Regions from separate parts of the Simplicispira sp. GW247-4R2A genome, predicted to be linked through region 2. Evidence: riboswitches for the same ligand, from Rfam matches in the RefSeq annotation. Region 2 holds a riboswitch; the other holds the start of a gene.
The links. A riboswitch is a leader RNA that binds a small molecule or an ion and turns the genes downstream of it on or off. The one in region 2 is predicted to bind S-adenosylhomocysteine.
Positions count from the first base shown of each region.

Region 1: linked by a shared signal. The riboswitch ahead of metH (methionine synthase) and the one ahead of ahcY (adenosylhomocysteinase) in region 2 are both predicted to bind S-adenosylhomocysteine.

Region 1 is NZ_JBWKZM010000013.1:49,812-59,620, forward strand. Features, by position in the region: gene AC07ZH_RS10540 (NADP-dependent isocitrate dehydrogenase) at 1-1,822, opposite strand, end outside; S-adenosyl-L-homocysteine riboswitch at 2,160-2,256, shown strand; gene metH (methionine synthase) at 2,287-5,061, shown strand; gene AC07ZH_RS10550 (CDC27 family protein) at 5,365-6,093, shown strand; gene AC07ZH_RS10555 (hypothetical protein) at 6,083-6,790, opposite strand; gene AC07ZH_RS10560 (ferredoxin--NADP reductase) at 7,205-7,978, opposite strand; gene AC07ZH_RS10565 (MBL fold metallo-hydrolase) at 8,304-8,942, shown strand; gene AC07ZH_RS10570 (DMT family transporter) at 9,135-9,809, opposite strand, start outside.
Region 2 is NZ_JBWKZM010000014.1:40,369-50,177, forward strand. Features, by position in the region: gene AC07ZH_RS10985 (23S rRNA (adenine(2030)-N(6))-methyltransferase RlmJ) at 1-222, shown strand, start outside; gene metF (methylenetetrahydrofolate reductase [NAD(P)H]) at 211-1,092, opposite strand; gene AC07ZH_RS10995 (TlyA family RNA methyltransferase) at 1,089-1,874, opposite strand; gene ahcY (adenosylhomocysteinase) at 2,034-3,467, opposite strand; S-adenosyl-L-homocysteine riboswitch at 3,536-3,656, opposite strand; gene AC07ZH_RS11005 (MFS transporter) at 3,667-4,893, opposite strand; gene AC07ZH_RS11010 (peptide chain release factor 3) at 5,015-6,643, shown strand; gene AC07ZH_RS11015 (HAD-IIB family hydrolase) at 6,643-7,488, shown strand; gene AC07ZH_RS11020 (GGDEF domain-containing protein) at 7,518-8,744, opposite strand; gene AC07ZH_RS11025 (Lrp/AsnC family transcriptional regulator) at 8,789-9,220, opposite strand; gene ocd (ornithine cyclodeaminase) at 9,416-9,809, shown strand, end outside.

The sequences.
Region 1 (9,809 bases), on a different contig from region 2:
CCAGCGAATCCCAGCGCAGGTGGTTTTCTTCCACTAGTTGCTGCACATGCTTGGGGGCCGAGCCGCCAGCTCCCGTCTCGTACATGCCGCCGCCGGCCATCAGGGGCACGACAGACAGCATCTTGGCGCTGGTGCCCAGTTCCATGATGGGGAACAAGTCGGTCAGATAGTCGCGCAGGATGTTGCCGGTGACGCTGATGGTGTCCAGCCCGCGAATCACGCGCTCCAGCGTGAAGCGCATGGCGCGCACCTGGCTCATGATTTGGATATCGAGGCCGGTGGTGTCGTGGTCCTTCAAATACTGGCGCACTTTCTTGATGATCTCGGCCTCGTGCGGGCGGTACGGGTCGAGCCAGAACACCGCCGGCATGCCGGAATTGCGGGCACGCGTCACGGCCAGCTTGACCCAGTCGCGAATCGGGGCATCTTTGACTTGGCACATGCGCCAGATATCGCCGGCTTCCACGTTCTGGCTGAGCAGCACTTCGCCAGTCGCCAGGTCGACGATATTGGCCACGCCGTCTTCGGGTACTTCAAAGGTCTTGTCGTGCGAGCCGTATTCCTCGGCCTGCTGGGCCATCAGGCCCACGTTGGGCACGGTGCCCATGGTTTTCGGGTCGAAGTTGCCGTGCCATTTGCAGAAGTTGATGATCTCCTGGTAGATGCGGGCAAAGGTGCTTTCGGGCATCACGGCCTTGACGTCCTTCAGGCGGCCGTCGGCGCCCCACATCTGGCCGCCGTTGCGGATCATGGCGGGCATGGAGGCGTCCACGATGATGTCGTTGGGCGAATGGAAGTTGGTGATGCCCTTGGCCGAATCGACCATGGCCAGCTCGGGGCGGTGCGCGTGGCAGGCGTGCAGATCGCGTTTGATCTCGTCCTGCTGGCTTTGCGGCAGCGTGCTGATCTTGTTGTACAGGTCGACCATGCCGTTGTTGACGTTCACGCCCAGTTCGTCGAACAGTTCGGCGTGCTTCTCGAACGCGTCTTTGTAGAAGATGCGCACGCAGTGGCCGAACACGATGGGGTGCGACACCTTCATCATGGTCGCTTTGACGTGCAGCGAGAACATCACGCCGGTTTTGTAGGCGTCTTCAATCTCTTTTTCGTAGAAGGCGAGCAGGGCTTTCTTGCTCATGAACATGCTGTCGATGATCTCGCCATCTTTGAGCGACAGCTTGGGCTTGAGCACCACCGTCTTCCCACTTTTGCCGACCAGCTCCATCTTCACGTCGCAGGCCTTGCCAATCGTGAGCGATTTTTCACCAGCGTAGAAGTCGCCGTGGTGCATGTGCGAGACATGCGAGCGCGATGCCTGGCTCCACTCGGCCATGCTGTGCGGGTGCTTGCGGGCGTATTCCTTCACCGCCCTTGGGGCACGCCGGTCCGAGTTGCCCTCGCGCAGCACCGGGTTCACGGCGCTGCCAATGCACTTGTTGTAGCGGGCGCGAATGTCCTTCTCTTCATCCGTCGTCGGGTTCTCGGGGTAGTCGGGAATGGCGTAACCCTTACCCTGCAGCTCCTTGATGGCGGCGCCCAGTTGCGATACCGATGCGCTGACGTTGGGCAGCTTGATGATGTTGGCGTCGGGCGAAAGCGTGAGCTTGCCCAGCATTGCCAGGTTGTCGGGCACGCGCTGGGCTTCGGTCAGGTACTCGGGGAACTGGCTGAGGATGCGGCTGGCCACCGAAATATCGCTGGTCTCCACGTGAATGCCAGCCGGCGCGGCAAAGGCGCGCACGATGGGCAAAAAGGCCGCCGTGGCGAGCGCTGGAGCTTCGTCGGTCAGCGTGTAAATGATGGTCGGTTGCTTCGTGCTCATGCGCTGGGTTCCTTAAAGGGAAATGGGGTCAACCGGTTATTTTCGTGCCTCCCGCTGACATGGCGCTGTCCTGTGGCCCGTGGGAACCCCCCAGCCATTCGATGCCGTTGGCCCGGCGGCGCATCGCACCAGAATCGGGAAGGCGGCAACGGAGAAAGCGGGTACCGGTGGTGATGCACGGCGATGTACCAAGCCGGAAAATCACCGCCTGCACGCCCCAAGGTCTACCTCGACATGTGTGACACGAGCGTCTGCGGCGCGCCATCCGCTGGCGCACCTGCCTCGGCAAGCGCGCCACGGCTTTGCAGGCGCGAGGCAACGCGGTCTAAAATCATGCCCTCTCAAGGAGCGCTGCAGCGCCGGGAGCCTTCTGGCGCTCCCGTGCGTCAGGCTTGGGTGGGGCGCAAACAGGCCCCGAACGGCGCTCACCAGTCTGTTTCCCGTGAACTGCCTTGGTGAGCCGCATGCCTGAAATCTCTTCCCCGCCGACTGCTTCCGTCTCCGTGCCTCCGATGCGCCTTTCGGGCCTTGAGCCCGTTTCCATCGACGCCGCCTCGCTCTTCGTCAACGTGGGCGAGCGCACCAACATTACCGGCTCCAAGGCCTTCGCGCGCCTCATCCTGAACGGCCAGTTCGAGGATGCCCTGGCCGTGGCGCGCCAGCAGGTGGAGAACGGCGCCCAGGTCATCGACATCAACATGGACGAGGCCATGCTCGACAGCAAGGCGGCCATGGTGCGCTTCCTGAACCTGATTGCGTCCGAGCCCGACATTGCCCGCCTGCCCATCATGGTGGACAGCTCCAAGTGGGAGGTGATCGAGGCGGGGCTGCGCTGCATCCAGGGCAAGCCCATCGTCAACTCGATTTCCATGAAGGAAGGCGTGGAGGCCTTCAAGCGGCAGGCCACGCTGGTGCGCCGCTACGGCGCCGCGGCCGTGGTGATGGCGTTTGACGAGCAAGGACAAGCCGATACCTACGCGCGCAAAATCGGCATCTGCGAGCGGGCTTACCGCATCCTGGTCGATGAGGTGGGCTTCCCGCCCGAGGACATCATTTTCGACCCCAACATCTTTGCCGTGGCCACCGGCATTGAAGAGCACAACAACTACGCGGTCGAGTTCATTGAGGCGACGCGCTGGATCAAGCAGCACCTGCCCGGCGCCAAGGTGTCGGGCGGTGTATCGAACGTGTCGTTCAGCTTCCGTGGCAACGACCCGGTGCGCGAGGCCATCCATACCGTGTTTCTGTACCACGCCATCAAGGCCGGCATGGACATGGGCATCGTCAACGCCGGCATGGTGGGCGTGTACGACGACCTCGAACCCACCTTGCGCGAGCGCGTGGAGGACGTCATCCTCAACCGCCGCCCCGACGCCGCCGAACGCCTGCTCGAAGTGGCCGAAACGGCGAAAAGCGGCGCCAAGGACGAGAGCAAAAAACTCGAATGGCGCGGCACACCCGAAGCGCCCAAGCCGGTGGGCGAGCGCCTCTCCCACGCGCTGGTGCACGGCTTCACCGACTTCATCGTCGAAGACACCGAAGAGGCCTACCAGGAGATCCTGGCCAAGGGCGGGCGCCCGCTGCACGTGATCGAAGGGCCACTGATGGACGGCATGTCCATCGTCGGCGACCTGTTCGGCGCCGGCAAGATGTTCCTGCCCCAGGTGGTGAAGTCGGCACGCGTCATGAAGCTCGCCGTGGCGCACCTGATTCCCTACATCGAGGAGGAAAAGCGCCAGGACGAACTCGCCGGGCGCGATGTGCGCACCAAGGGCAAGATCGTCATTGCCACCGTCAAGGGCGACGTGCACGACATCGGCAAGAACATCGTCACCGTCGTCCTGCAGTGCAACAACTTCGAGGTCATCAACATGGGCGTGATGGTGCCCTGCCATGAGATTCTGGCGCGCGCCAAGGCCGAGGGGGCCGACATCGTGGGCCTCTCGGGCCTGATCACCCCCAGCCTGGAAGAAATGCAGTACGTGGCCGCCGAGATGCACAAGGACGACCACTTCCGCGTCAAGAAGATCCCGCTGCTCATCGGCGGCGCCACCTGCTCGCGCGTGCACACCGCCGTGAAAATTGCGCCGCACTACGACGGCCCGGTGGTCTATGTGCCCGATGCGTCGCGCAGCGTGGGCGTGGCGCAAAGCCTGCTCGGCGAGGGCGCCGAGGCCTTCCTGCAGGAAGTGCGAGCCGATTACGACCACGTGCGCACCCAGCACGCCAACAAGAAGCAGACGCCGATGTGGACGCTGGCGCAGGCGCGTGCCAACCGCACCGCCATCGACTGGACCGCGTTCACGCCCACGCCACCGCGTGCGCTGGGCCGGCGCGTGTTCAAGAATTTCGACCTGAACGAGCTGGTGCCCTACATGGACTGGGGCCCGTTCTTCCAGACCTGGGACCTGGCCGGCAAGTACCCCGCCATCCTGAAGGACGAGATCGTCGGCGAAGAGGCGACCCGCGTGTTCGCCGACGGCCAGGCGCTGCTGAAGAAAATCATCGACGGCCGTTGGTTGCAGGCCAATGGCGTCATGGCGCTGTACCCCGCCAACAGCGTCGGCGACGACATCGAGTTCTATACCGACGAGAGCCGAAGCCAGGTGCTGACCACCTGGTACGGCTTGCGCCAGCAGACCGAGAAGCTGGCCGTTGACGGCCCGAACGGCGAAAAAATCATGCGCCCCAGCCGCTGCCTGGCCGATTTCGTCGCCCCCAAGGACAGCGGCATTGCCGACTATGCCGGCATGTTTGCCGTCACCGCCGGCCTGGGCGTGGAGAAAAAGGCGCAGGAATTCCTTGCGGACTTCGACGACTACTCCGCCATCCTGTTCAAAAGCCTGGCCGACCGCCTGGCCGAGGCCTTTGCCGAATGCCTGCACCACCGCGTGCGCACCGACCTGTGGGGTTACGCGAAGGATGAGCAGCTGTCGAACGACGCGCTGATCGCCGAAAAGTACCAAGGCATCCGCCCCGCCCCCGGCTACCCGGCCTGCCCGGACCACAGCGCCAAGCGCGAGCTGTTCCGCGTGCTGCAGGCCGAAGAGATCGGTATGGAACTGACCGACAGCATGGCCATGCACCCGGCAGCCAGCGTGAGCGGCTTCTACATCGGCCACCCCGAGAGCCAGTATTTCAGCGTGGGGCGCATTGGCGAAGACCAGGTGCAGGACATGGCGGCGCGGCGCGGCATGGACGAGGCCGAGCTGCGCCGCTTGCTCGGTCCGAATTTGTAGTCAAATAGGGCTCTAGTGCTTATCCGTTAAGCGCTTACAGCTATCATGACAATAGCATCATCAGGGCGCCAGTCTGACGCGCCTGACATGCTCCGTGCTTTGCAGTGGCGGCATGGGCCAAACCCCGACGCCACCCGCACCGCCTGTGCTGGCCGCTGACTGATCCGTGCAGGCGCCATGCGCGACCATGTACCGCTCGGCGCGGTGCTCGCGCAGCGTGATGCAGGACATCCTTTGAGCCTGCTCACGCCCTGGCGAAGGCGTGAAGCGATGGGCACAATGCAACCTCCTGGAGTGGCTGGCATGTCTTTTGAAAACGACTTGGGCGCGGTGATTGCTTGCGCAAATGCGGGGGACATGGAGCACGCGTGGGATTTGTGCAGGCGGGTGGAAGCAGCCTACCCGGCACAGCCTGCCGTTCACCAGCTGCTTGCCGTTCTGAGTATGCAGCGGGGGCACCCGAAAGAAGCGGGTGACTATGCGCAGGAGAGTCTGGCGCTTCGGCCCAACCATGTTCCCACGCTGATGGTCGCGGGTGACGCTGCTCGCAGCGTGGGCGCCACGGACCTAGCCGCTGCACATTACACGCGGGCTTACCTATTGCAGCCGGATCGGCCGGATATTTGCCTGGCATTGGGAATTGCACACTACCAAAGCGGCCAATTGCTGCCAGCGTTGAATGCCCTTGAACGTTGCGTTCACCTTGCCCCTGAATCATTGGATGCATGGTTCAACCTGGCACTGGTGTGCCAGGATATGCAGGATCTCAATGGCGCCATCGCAGCCTTGAACCGCCTCTTGGTACTGTGCCCGACCCGGGCCGATGCGCTTGTCAACTTGGGAATCGTGCTACAGGCCAATGGCCAAATGGACGAGGCTTTTCTGGTTTATGGCCGTGCCTACCGATTGCAAGGCGACACCTTTGGCCGCATTGCACATGCGCTGGCAGCAGAAAAAACCGGGCGGATGTGGCTGGACTTGGACGATCTTCGCGCTGCGCTACTGCACAGTGAGCGCCCGCTTACGGCGTAACGCGCTTGCTGCGGTGCTGTTGCCGGTACACGCCTGGGGCGGCCATGATTTTGGAAGCAAGATCGTCGTAGCGGCGCATTTTGTCATCCGACATTGCTTCAAAAACCAGGGTGGGGGCTTCCCGTGGGACCGGATAGCACTGCGCAATCGGAGTGCCTTTGGGCAATACCCCGCTAAAATTTTTGTCAGACCATACGGCCGGAAAATTAATGCCAACGTCATGGAAGCGATCTGAATCCACCACCCCGGTTATCAAACGGAAAGGCAAATCCGCGCGATTAATGGGGTGCACCGCCATCAGCGACCAGTTGGGATCCAGTTCAACCGTCCAAAAACTATTGAATTTAATAATGGACGCATTCTCATGGGCAAAGGGTGTTCCCGCGATTTGTTCCGGCACGTGAAAACTGATGGGCGCGCGGGGGTGGTGCTTCATGCCCAGCGCCGGCAATTCCCAGTTCCATGTGAATTGGCCAGCACCAACGATGACATCGCATGGCAGCAGAATGAGAAACCCGTGCATCATGGCATCCACGAATGGCGGGCATTGTTTAACCGTCCGAATACTTCTTTGATGAACGTCTGACGTCATTCGGGGCGCCATTTTTCGCAGCCATTCTGGCAACGCTGCTGAACCCGGTATTGGCCGAGGCAATACATCAAAAAGCGCCGGGTCGCAGCGAAATGTGATGTCCATAACCCCCCCTGAGTAAACAACGGATCTTACTGTCAGTGCCTGCCACAAGGCGTGTGAATGAGCGCTTCAACCCCATGCGGGGCCCGCCTCGCCGGGGCCTTTCTGACAGCATTCTTTTCATGCGGGCGCGCCCTGCGCGCTGCAGGCGCCGCACGGGGCATGCAGCGTACCCTTGCAGGTCGAACCGCCGTTTGACGCCCATGCCCGAAAACCTCCGCGCGGAGAAAGAAGGTCGGGCGCCAGCAGCGCTTCAGGCTACGGGGTCGTGGGTGAACCGGCTGCCTCCTGGGGCACTTCGGAGTACGCGGTTCCGCACGGAAAATTTGATAAAAAAGTGACTCTAGCGCTTATGGGTAAAGCGCTATAAGCTACCAATACAAGAGCAACCACACGGCCTGCGCAAACAGGCCGTGTTTACTTCTCGACGAAAGCCCGTTCCACCACGAAGTCGCCCGGCTTGGTGGTGTTGCCTTCCTCGAAATCGAGCTTTTCCAGCAGCGCCTTGATGGAGGCCAGCATCTCCGGGCTGCCGCACAGCATGGCGCGGTCTTCCAGCGGATTGAGTGGCGGCAGGCCCAGGTCGGCGGCGAGCTTGCCCGAGGTGATCAGGTCGGGAATGCGGCCCTGGTTGCGAAACGGCTCGCGCGTCACCGTGGGGTAGTACAAAAGCTGCTTGCTCACCATCTCGCCCAGGATCTCATGCGCCGGCAGTTCCTTGGTGAGGTAGTCGTGGTAGGCCAGCTCGGCCACCTGGCGCACGCCGTGGATCAGGATGACCTGCTCGAAGCGCTCGTACGTCTCCGGGTCGCGGATCACGCTCATGAAGGGCGCTAGGCCCGTGCCGGTGGAAAACAGGTACAGGCGCTTGGCGGGCAGCAGGTAGTCGATCAGCAGCGTGCCGGTGGGTTTCTTGCCAACGATGATGTTGTCGCCCACCTGGATGTGCTGCAGGCGCGAGGTCAGCGGGCCGTCCTGCACCTTGATGCTGAGGAATTCGAGGTGCTCCTCGTAGTTGGCGCTGACAATGCTGTAGGCGCGCAGCAGCGGCTTGTTGTTCACCATGAGGCCGATCATGGTGAAGTGGCCGTTGGAAAACCGCAGGGCGGGGTCGCGCGTGGTGGTGAAACTGAAAAGGCGGTCGGTCCAATGGTGAACCGAGAGCACGCGTTCTTCGTGGAAAGCACTCATGGTGGGATGCAGGCAGAGTCAGAAAAAGATGGCGCGAAGGGATGGTCCCGATTGCGGCCCGCGTAGAAAAGTCCTAGATAGACTGGCGGGCAATGGTCGCCATTGTCCTGCAAACCTCATAACCAATGGGGTTTCTCTTGTACCTAAATTGATATAAGGCAAGACGAGAGGGCGATCCGCTCGCGCGAGGCACGCGCTGCAGAGTGCACTTGCAAAATACCGTTTGTGCCCGGCCCCGAAACGATGCGGCTATTCTCGGGCGAATCACGCTCCCGCCAGCCGCCCCCCTGGCGGCCCCTTGTGGGGGGCCATCTCACCACCACCCATGCTCCAGTACCTCACCGTTCCCGTTACGCCGTTCCAGCAGAACTGCTCCATCGTCTGGTGCGACGCCACCAAGGACGCCGCCATCATTGATCCGGGCGGTGACATCGACACGCTGCTGGCCGAAGTGCAGCATCTGGGCGTGCGCCTCAAGGCGATCTGGCTCACGCACGCCCATATCGACCATGCGGGCGCTACCGGTGAGCTGGCTGAGCAGTTGCAATTGCCCATCATCGGCCCGCACCCCGCCGACCAGTTCTGGATCGACGCGCTGCCGCAGCAAAGTGCCATGTTCGGTTTTCCACCCGCCAGGCCCTTCGCGCCGACGCGCTGGTTGCACGATGGCGACACGGTGCAAATCGGCAACGAGACATTGAACGTTCGCCACTGCCCCGGCCACACGCCTGGACACGTGGTGTTCCATGCGCCGCAAATTGACCGCGCCTTTGTTGGCGACGTGCTGTTTGCCGGCAGCATAGGCCGCACCGATTTCCCCCAGGGCAACCACCAGCAGCTGATCGACAGCATCACCCAACGCCTCTGGCCCATGGGCGACCAGACGGTGTTCATCCCCGGCCACGGGCCGCAGAGCAGCTTCGGGCGCGAGCGGCGCAGCAACCCTTACGTGCAGGGCACCTAAGACATTTTCACTATCTTATTGATAGCTTATAGCGCCCGCCAAATAAGCGTGAAACATCTTTTTTCTTAAGATTTTCATGCCTCAGCCGCCACGGCCACCTGGTTGTCGCTCCATTGGAGCTGGTCGAGGATGCCGGCGCAAAAAGCAAGCTTGCCCCCGGCATGCAGAAAGCCTTGATCGGCTTGCTGCCCATCAGACGCTTCCTTCTCCGTCTGCCGGCAGAGCGCCCTTGCCACCCTCCGCAGCGCGGCGGCGACTGGCCTGCGTGCGCAGTTCGGCCCAGATCACCAGCAGCAGCCCCGCCAGCACGCCTGCCAACCCCCAGAACGCCATGGCCGAAGGCGCTTCGCCTACCACCGCAATGGCCAGCGCAAACGCCGTCACCGGCTCGGCCAGCGCCAGGGTCACCGCCGTGGCGCCGCTGATATGGCGCAGGGCGTGGCTGAACAGCAGGTAGGCCACCCCGGTCGCGACCAGGCCCAGATAGGCCACGATGGCCCAGGTGGCCCCCGGCGCTCTCAAAGGCCCTCCCAGTACGCTTGCCACCGGCAGCGACAGCAAGGCCGCCGTACCAAACACCGCCAAGTTGGCGCTGGCCGCGCCCGACTGCGCCACCAGCGGTTTGTTGAGCAGCGCATACGCCGCGTACGCCAGCCCCGCCAGCAGACACAGCGCGATACCCGCCAGCGGCGCACTGACCGACGCGTGCCCGTTGAGCGCCATGGCCGCACCGCCGGCCACGCCCAGCAACGTGCCGGCCCACCACACCGGCGCAGGCCAGCGGCGCTGCGCCAGCGTCTGCATCAGCCCCGCCCAGATCGGCCCGCTGCCGATGGCAATGGCGGTGCCCAGGGCCACGCCGCTGGC
Region 2 (9,809 bases):
AGTGGCAAAAGCTGGCTGCACGCCACGCTGACCGTGAAGGCGGGCAAGGTCAAGGAGCTCGCCGACGGCAAGGTGGTGCGCCCTGGCCTGCCGGCCAGCGGCATGTTCCTCATCAACCCGCCGCACACGCTCAAGGCCGCGCTAGCGCCGGCCATGCCGCAGCTCGTCGCACGGCTGGGGCAGGACCAGCACGCGGCGTTCACACTGGAATCAGGCGGCTGATACAGGCGCTGTACGTCCCAGGCGCCGGCACAGTTCCAGCACCGCCTGGCTCTGGTTCATGGTGTAGAAGTGCAGCGCCGGGGCGCCACCGGCGCGCAACTGCTCGCACAAGCGCGTCACCACATCCAGGCCAAACGCCTTGATACTGGCCACATCGTCGCCATAGGACTGCAGGCGCAGGCGGATCCAGCGCGGTACCTCGGCGCCGCAGGCATCAGAAAAACGCAGCAACTGGCTGGAGCTGCCAATCGGCATGACGCCGGGCACCACCGGCACGCGCGCACCTTGGCGCGTGGCGTCGTCCACAAAGCGGAAGTAGGCGTCGGCGTTGTAGAAATACTGGGTGATGGCGGAATCAGCGCCCGCCTGCACCTTGGCGACGTAGGCGCGCAGATCGGCTTCAGGCGAACGTGCCTGCGGGTGCACCTCGGGGTAGGCCGCGACCTCGATGTGGAACGCATCGCCCGTTTCGGCGCGAATGAAGGCCACCAGGTCGCTGGCGTAATGGAATTCACCGCCTATGCCGTAGCCACTGGGCAAGTCGCCGCGCAGCGCCACCAGGCGCTTGACGCCCATGGCGCTCAGCATGGCGAGCTGCTCGCGCACCGACTGGCGCGTGGCGCCGATGCAGGAGAAATGCGAAGCGGCGGCCACGCCTTCCTGCAGGATTTCGCGCACCGTGTCGAAGGTGCCCTGCTGGGTGGAACCGCCGGCGCCGTAGGTCACCGAGCAGAACTCGGGCGCCAGCGCCTGCAATTGCTGGCGTACGCCGCGCAGCTTGGCCGCCCCTTCGGGCGTCTTGGGCGGGAAATATTCAAAGCTCACCGGGCAGGCGGCATTAGAGGCATCAGGAATATTGGCAGCGCTCATGCGGCCCTCCTCGCAAAAACAAAAAATTCGCGGTTGCCGTCGCCACCCTCAATAGGGCTTGGGAACCAGCTTTGGACCGTGAGCCCCAGCTCGGCACAGCAGGCGCGGATGCGCTGCTCGACCACCGCGTACAGCGCCGCGTCGCGCACGATGCCGCCCTTGCCTACCTGGCCTGGCTGCAGTTCGAATTGGGGCTTGACCAGCATCAGCAGCGCCCCGCCGTCCGCGAGCAACGGCACCAGCGCGGGCAGCACCAAGGTCAGCGAGATGAACGAGAGGTCGCCCACAATGACCGAGAATTTAGGGTCAAATTGGCCTCCAGCGCTTATTCCATATGCGCTAAAAGCTATCAAATCAGAAGCATCCAGTGCCCGCGCGTTGACCTGCTCGATGCAGGTAACACGCGCATCGCCCCGCAGGCGCGGGTGCAACTGCCCTTGGCCCACGTCCACGCCGACCACATGCGCAGCGCCCTTTTGCAACAGGCAATCGGTAAAGCCGCCGGTCGATTGGCCGATGTCGAGACACTGCGAACCTGCCACATCGAGGCCAGTAGCCGCCAGCGCCCCTTCGAGCTTGAGCCCGCCGCGCGAGACGTAGCGCGCCTCCGAGTTGTCCTGCAGTTGCAACTCGGCATCGTCCGGTACGTTGTCGCCATTCTTGCCCACCGGCTTCCAGGCGCCCTGCCCCACGCGCCACTGCGCGCCGCCCGCCAGCAGCCGCTGCGCCTGCGCGCGCGAAGCGGCGAGGCCGCGTTCGACAAGAAGTTGGTCAATTCGCATGGAGTTCCGATGGTTTTTTTGTTTCTCTGCCCTGTCAGCGCATAGCGAGCGGCCCGCAGGCTAGGCGCTGGAGGACCCGGAAACCGGAACGTAGCGGCGCTACGTGAGGATTCACGGGAGGCCCCGCAACGACGCCTGCGGGCCGCGCAGTAGCGCCCGTTAATAGCGGTAGGTGTCGGGTTTGTAGGGGCCCTGCTTGGGCACGCCAATATAGGCCGCCTGCTCGTCCGTCAGCTCGCTCAGCATGGCGCCCACCTTCTTCAGGTGCAGGCGCGCGACCTTTTCGTCCAGGTGCTTGGGCAGCACATAGACCTTGCCGTTTTCGTAGTAGTCGCTGTGCGTGAACAGCTCGATCTGGGCGATGGTCTGGTTGGCGAAGCTCGACGACATGACGAAGCTCGGGTGCCCCGTACCGCAGCCCAGGTTCACCAGACGCCCCTTGGCCAGCAGGATGATGCGCTTGCCATCCGGGAAGATCACATGGTCCACCTGCGGCTTGATCTCTTCCCATTCGTACTGTTCCAGCGTGGCGACCTGGATTTCATTGTCGAAGTGGCCGATGTTGCAGACGATGGCCTGGTCTTTCATGGCCAGCAGGTGCTCGTGCCGGATCACGTCGCGGTTGCCCGTGGTGGTCACGAAAATGTCGGCCTTGTCGGCGGCGTATTCCATGGTGACGACCTTGTAGCCTTCCATCGCCGCCTGCAGGGCGTTGATGGGGTCGATCTCGGTCACCCACACCTGGGCCGAGAGCGCGCGCAGCGCCTGGGCACTGCCCTTGCCCACGTCGCCGTAGCCGGCCACACAGGCCACCTTGCCGGCAATCATCACGTCGGTGGCGCGCTTGATGCCGTCCACCAGCGATTCACGGCAGCCGTACAGGTTGTCGAACTTGCTCTTGGTGACCGAGTCGTTCACGTTGATGGCGCGGAACAACAGGGTGCCCTTGGCCGACATTTCCTTCAAGCGGTGCACGCCGGTGGTGGTTTCTTCGGTCACGCCGATGATCTCGGCACCCTTGCGGCTGTACCAGGTCGGGTCCACGGCCAGCTTGGCCTTGATGGCGGCGAACAAACAGGTTTCCTCTTCGCTGGTCGGGTTGGCGATCAGCGAGGCGTCCTTTTCGGCGCGCTTGCCCAGGTGCATGAGCAGCGTGGCGTCGCCGCCGTCGTCCAGGATCAGGTTCGGGCCTTCGCCGGGGGTGTTGGCCGCGCCGAAGTCGAAGATGCGGTGCGTGTAGTCCCAGTAGTCGGCCAGCGACTCGCCCTTGATGGCAAACACCGGCGTGCCACCCGCAGCAATCGCGGCGGCGGCATGGTCCTGCGTCGAGAAGATGTTGCACGAGGCCCAGCGCACCTGCGCGCCCAGGGCCTGCAGCGTCTCGATCAGCACGGCGGTCTGGATGGTCATGTGCAGGCTCCCGGTGATGCGCGCGCCCTTGAGCGGCTGCTTGGCAGCGAATTCCTCGCGGATGGCCATCAGGCCGGGCATCTCGGTTTCGGCGATGCGGATTTCCTTGCGGCCCCAGGCAGCCAGGCCGATGTCGGTAATGGCGCAGTCAATGGAATCAAGTGGGGGGGTACGGGCGTTCATGGGTGGCTCCAAAAGCTGTTTTGAAACACCACCTGCCGCGAGGGGGATTGAGAGCCCATCGCACGCAAGGTGGATGAGCGTCGTTGCACAGCGGATCTGTGAGCCTGTCGAACTGACAGACCGTTCGGCCCGGCCTCCCGAGCCTCACGCCTGCTGAAATAGCGGGACGCTGCAACGCTCCTCGGGAGAAGAACGCGGATTATATCGGCGTGCGTGCCCGCAGGCGCAGTGCCATCGCCAGCGCGCCCGCCAGCAGCACCAGCGAGAACCCCACCAAGGCCGGCCAGCGCCCATGCTCCCAGAACCAGCCACCCGCCGAACCCAGCACGCTGGACCCCAGGTAGTACGCCAGCAAATACAGCGAGGACGCATGCCCCTTGGATTGGCGCGCCAGTTGCCCCACCCAGCCACTGGCGACCGAATGCGCCACGAAGAAACCAAAAGTGAGCACGGCAATGCCCACAATCACCCAGAGCAGCGGCGCCACCAAGGTCAGCACCACGCCAGCGGCCATCAGCGCCACACCGCCCACCAGCACCGGCGCGCGCCCCAGCCGGTCCGCCAGTGCACCCGCCGTGGGCGAAGCAAGGATGCCAAACAGGTAAACGCAAAAGATGAGGCCGATCTGCGTCTGGCTCAAGCCATAGGGCGGCAGCGCCAGGCGAAAGCCCGCGTAATTGAAGAGCGAGACAAACACCCCCATCAGCGCAAAGCCCGACAGGAACAGCAATGGCAAGCCGGGCGTGTGCAAGTGCGCGCGCCAGGCGTCCAGATGAAACCGCAAGCTCTGCGACTGCCGCGTGCCAGACGGCACTGCCCCGCTGGTTTTGGGCAGCAGCCGCACAAACCCGATCGCTGACAGCAGCCCCAGCGCGCCAATGGTGGCCATTGCTGCGCGCCAGCCAAATTGGTCGGCCAGCGCACTCATCCCCACCCGCCCGGCCATGCCGCCAAAAGCCGTTCCGCCAATGTAGAGGCCCATGGAGAACCCCAGCCCGCGCGGGTGGATCTCATCGGCCAGATAGGCCATGGCCACGGCGGGCACACCGCCGAGCAAAATGCCCTCCAGCGCCCGCGCCACCAGCAGCGCGCCCCAGGTGGGCGCCACGGCGGCTAGCACATTGCATACCGCCGCCAGCGCCATGGAGGCAAACATCAGCCGCCGTTTGTCCCGCCCTTCCGACAAGGCGCCGGCGACAAAGATGGCCACCGCCAGGCACCCGGCACTGACCGACAGCGCCAGCGAACTGCCCGCAGCCCCCAGGCCAAAGTGCGCCGCCAGCTCCGGCAGCACCGGCTGCACGCAGTACAGCAACGAGAAGGTTGCGAAACCTGCCATAAACAAGGCCAGGCTGATGCGCCGGTAGGCGGGCGAACCCGCTTGCACCCAGGTGCGGGTGGCGGGCGATGGGTCGGATTCCTGCATGGGCGCAACTGTGACACGGGCGCGCGAACCCTGCTCTGCTTATCGGCCCCGTAAAATCAACGCGCTTTAAGCACGCATGCCCTGCCGTGCGCCTGCTCACCCCCTGAATTCTGGATCTCCCTTGTCCTACGCCTCTGAAACCCGGCGCCGCCGCACCTTTGCCATCATTTCCCACCCCGACGCCGGCAAGACCACGCTGACGGAGAAGCTCTTGCTGTTCTCGGGCGCGATCCAGATCGCCGGCGCCGTCAAAGGCCGCAAGGCCAGCCGCCACGCCACCTCCGACTGGATGGAGATCGAGAAACAGCGCGGCATTTCAGTAGCGTCAAGCGTGATGCAGATGCTCTACCGCGAGCACGTCATCAACTTGCTCGACACCCCCGGCCACAAGGACTTCTCGGAAGACACCTACCGCGTGCTGACCGCCGTCGATTCGGCCTTGATGGTGATTGACGCCGCCAACGGCGTGGAAGCGCAGACGCGCCGCCTGATCGAGGTCTGCCGCCAGCGCGACACCCCCATCATCACCTTCGTCAACAAGATGGACCGCGAAGTGCGCGACCCGCTGGACATCATGGACGAGGTCGAGCGCGAGCTGGGCATGCCCTGCTGCCCCATGACCTGGCCGGTGGGCCAGGGCAAGCGCTTTGGCGGCATCATCAACCTACGCACCCAGGCGATGACGGTGTTCGAGTCGGGAAGCGAGCGCCGGCCCCAGGATTTCGAAACCATTCCCCTCACCGAAACCGCCCGGCTGCAAGCACGCTTTGGCAGCGAGTTCGATACCGCCATGGAAAGCATGGAACTGGCGGTGGGCGCGTCGCCCACCTGGGACCATGCGCAGTTTCTGGCGGGCAAGCTCACACCCGTGTTCTTCGGCTCGGGGGTGAACAACTTCGGCGTAATGGAAGTGCTCGACGCCCTGGTGGACATGGCCCCGCCACCCGGCCCGCGCATCAGCACGCTGGAAGTCAACAAGCAACCGGTGGTCAAGACCGTCCAGCCCGAGGACGAAGGTTTTTCTGGCGTGGTCTTCAAGGTGCAGGCCAACATGGACGCCAACCACCGCGACCGCATCGCCTTCGTGCGCGTGGCCTCGGGCAAATACCAGCCCGGCATGAAGCTCAAGGTACAGCGCACCGGCAAGGAGCTGCGCCCCACCAGCGTGGTCACCTTCATGAGCCAGCGCCGCGAAGCTGTCGAAGAAGCCTACGCCGGCGACATCATCGGCTTCACCACGCACGGCGGCGTGCAGCTGGGCGACACCATCACCGATGGCGCCAACCTGCAGTTCACCGGCCTGCCGTTTTTTGCCCCCGAGCTGTTCATGACCGTGGTGCTCAAGAACCCCTTGCGCACCAAACAACTGCAGCAAGGCCTGGCCCAGCTGGGCGAAGAAGGCGCCATTCAGGTCTTCAAACCCGACACCGGCGGCAACATGCTGCTGGGCGCCGTGGGCCAGCTGCAATTTGAAGTGGTGCAGCACCGCCTGAAAGGCGAATACGACGCCGACGTGCGGCTGGAGGGCTGCCAGTACACGGGTGCGCGCTGGATCACCGCCGACACCCCGGCCGAGCTGCGCGAATTTGAAAATGCCTACCCGCTGCGCATGGCGCACGACGCGGCCAACACGCTGGCCTACCTGTGCACCAGCCCCTACGACGTGCGCCTGGCACAGGAACGCTTTCCCAAGATCCACTTCCACCCGCTGCGCGAGCATGCGGGGCTGGCGCTGCAATCGGGCGGTTGATGGGCACACGCCTCCAGCCTCTCCCGGCCTGGCAACCGCCTGCCAATCTGCTCGGCATCTTCACCGACATCGACGACACCCTGACCACGGACGGGGCCATCACCTCCGACGCGCTGGCTGCCTTGCACGATTTGAAGGCGGCCGAGCTGCACGTGATTCCCATCACCGGGCGGCCCGTGGGCTGGAGCGAGCGCTTTGCCGCGGCCTGGCCGGTGGACGCCGTGGTGGCCGAGAACGGCGCGGTCGCCCTGCGCCTCGAATCGTCAGAAAATATAAGCGAAAATGGCCTCCAGCGCTTATCGGACAAGCGCTTGCAGCTATCAAAAATATACCAACAAGATGCCGCTACACGGGCCGTCAACTTTGCTGCCATGCGCGCAGTGCTGGAGGCTATCGAGCGCCAGGTGCCCGGTGCCCGGCGGGCGCAGGATTCGGCCGGCCGCGAAACCGACATCGCCATCGACCACAGCGAATTCACGCACCTGCCGCAAACCACGATCGATCGGTGTGTCGGCCTGATGCGGGAGGCGGGCATGGTGGCCACGGTGAGCAGCATCCACATCAACGGCTGGTTTGGGGCGCACAACAAATGGGAAGGTGCACGCTGGATCGTGCGCGAGCTGTTCGGGCGCGAACTGGCGCAGGAGACGGCCCGTTGGGTCTATGTGGGCGATTCAAGCAACGACCAGATCATGTTCGAGCATTTCGGGCACAGCGTGGGCGTCGCCAACATTGCGCGCTTCGTCCCCCAGCTCACCCATTTGCCGCGCTTCGTGACACGGGGCGAGCGCGGCACGGGATTTGCCGAATTGGCGCGGCACCTGCTGGCAACACATCCGGCTTGACGCTTCCCACCTGGGGTAGGGAGCCAGCATCAACTTGGCGCGGGCGCAGCGTCCGCTGGCACCAGCACCACGCGGTTGCGCCCGGCCTGCTTGCCGGCGTACATGGCCGCATCGGCCCGCGCCATCAGCGCATTCAGGTCTTCCCCCGGCTGGTGCTGGGCCACGCCAGCGGTGGCTGTCACTGCAACCGCCTGATCGCCGACCATCGCAGGCGTTGCGGCCAGCAAGTCGTTGAACCGCTGCAGCACCGTGCCAGCCCGTTGCAGATCGACGTCTGGCAACAGCACCGCGAATTCTTCACCCCCCACCCGCGCCGCCATGTCGGCACCACGAAAGCTGCGAGCGCACACCTCGCCCACCCCGCGTAGCACCGCATCGCCGCCGGCATGGCCGTGGGTGTCGTTCACCCGTTTGAAATGGTCGAGGTCAAACATGGCCAGCGACAGCGGCTCGCTGCGGCGCTGCGCGCGTGCCGATTCAGTAGCGAAGCGTTCAGCAAGCGCACGTCGGTTGGGCAGCCCCGTGAGCAAATCCGTGAAGGCCTGGCGCTCAAGTTCGCCCTGCAGGGCCACGCGCCGGACGACTTCATCTTTCAGTTCCCGGTTGGCGTCCAGCAACTGGCGGCGCAGCAGGAATTCCAGCCGTTCCGTCTTTTGCTGGCGCAGCGCTGCCGCGTAGCCCAGCACGGCCGGCAGGGCCACCAGGAAAGCCGTTCCGACCTTCACCGACGCGTCCGCTGTCGTGGCCCAGACACTGAGCGTGGCGCCGATGGCACCAAACAGCGCCACAGGAGCAGCCATGGCCACACGCACCGGTACGAACAGGAACAGCATGACCTGGATGACCATGATCGCCCCGGTATTGAACGCCCGGATATCTGGTCGCAGCCCGTAGAGCAGAAAAAAGAACGAATACCCCAGTAAGGCCAGGCCAACAAGCACGTACCCTTGCAAGGCCAGGTTCGGTCTGCGCTTGAATGCCTCTGCGGCACCCAGAAGGAGCAATGCGAACACGCCCCGGTAGGCCGCCAGAATCCAGAAATTCGGCACGGCACCCAGGGCGAGGTAATCGGGCACCGCAAACACAGCCATCAGTGCTGCCCAAAGCACCAGGCCCGCGCGCTGCTGCGGCAGCACCCGGGACAGCGTGCTCGCGCGAAAATCCTGCTCCAGCGCGGGCTCGACAAACTCCCCACGCAAGGGCCAGATACGGTCCGGCGACTGGTCGGCAGCAAAAGTGGGGGGCGATTCGGACATGGCGCCTGCATGGTAAGGCGACTGGCGCAACCTTGCCGACACGGTCAGGCTTTGTAGGTCGATAGCAATAGGCTGGTTTCCGTGGCCGCAATGCCCGGCGTGAGGCGGATACGCCCCAGCGCTGCATCAAACGCCTCCAGGCTCTCGGCGCGCACCTCGGCGACGATGTCCCAGCGGCCATTGGTGCTGTGCAGCGTGCCCACCGCCGCCTCGCCGCGCAGGGCGCGTATGACGGCGGGGGCGCCGTTGCCTTCGACCGCGATGCTCATCCACGCCCGGATGCGCTGGGGTTCGGAATCGGGCCGCAGGCGCACGGTGTAGCCCGTGATGACGCCCGCGTCTTCGAGCTTGCGCAAGCGGTTCTGCACCGTGCCGCGCGAGACACGGACCTTTTGCGCCAGTGTGGCCAGGGGCGTGCGGGCGTTGTCGCGCAGCAGGCTGAGCAACTGCCTGTCAGTGTCATCAATTTTTGCCATAGCGATAATTATTACTGCCATATCGCTAGAAGTGCTACCAAATCAGCACATTTTTGCCGCTATTCGTTGGTTGAGGTGGCACAGCACAATCTTCTGAAGCCATCTCATTCGGCTTCTCAATCCATCGAATACGCGAAGGCGAAGCGAAGCCGACAAAGCAATCGTTTGATTGAGCAATGGCATCAGGAGACAAAAATGACCCGCCTTATCGACCTTCCCGCCCTCGCGCAGCTGACGCAGGACATCGGCCCCGCTGCGCTCATCGAGCAATTGGTCCACAGCATCGAAGCCGAGTTTCTGCATTGGAGCGAGTTCGACAAATCCGCCCGCAGCGCCTGCCACAGCGCACGCGGGGTGATCGAGCTGATGCCGGTGGCCGGCGCCACGCACTACAGCTTCAAGTACGTCAATGGCCACCCCGGCAATCCGGCACGCGGCCTGCCAACGGTAATGGCCTTTGGCGTGCTGGCCGAAGTGGACACAGGCTACCCGCTGCTGCTGTCCGAATTGACACTGACCACGGCCCTGCGCACCGCCGCCACCTCCGCCATGGCGGCGCGCGCCCTCGCCCGGCCGAACTGCCGCCGCA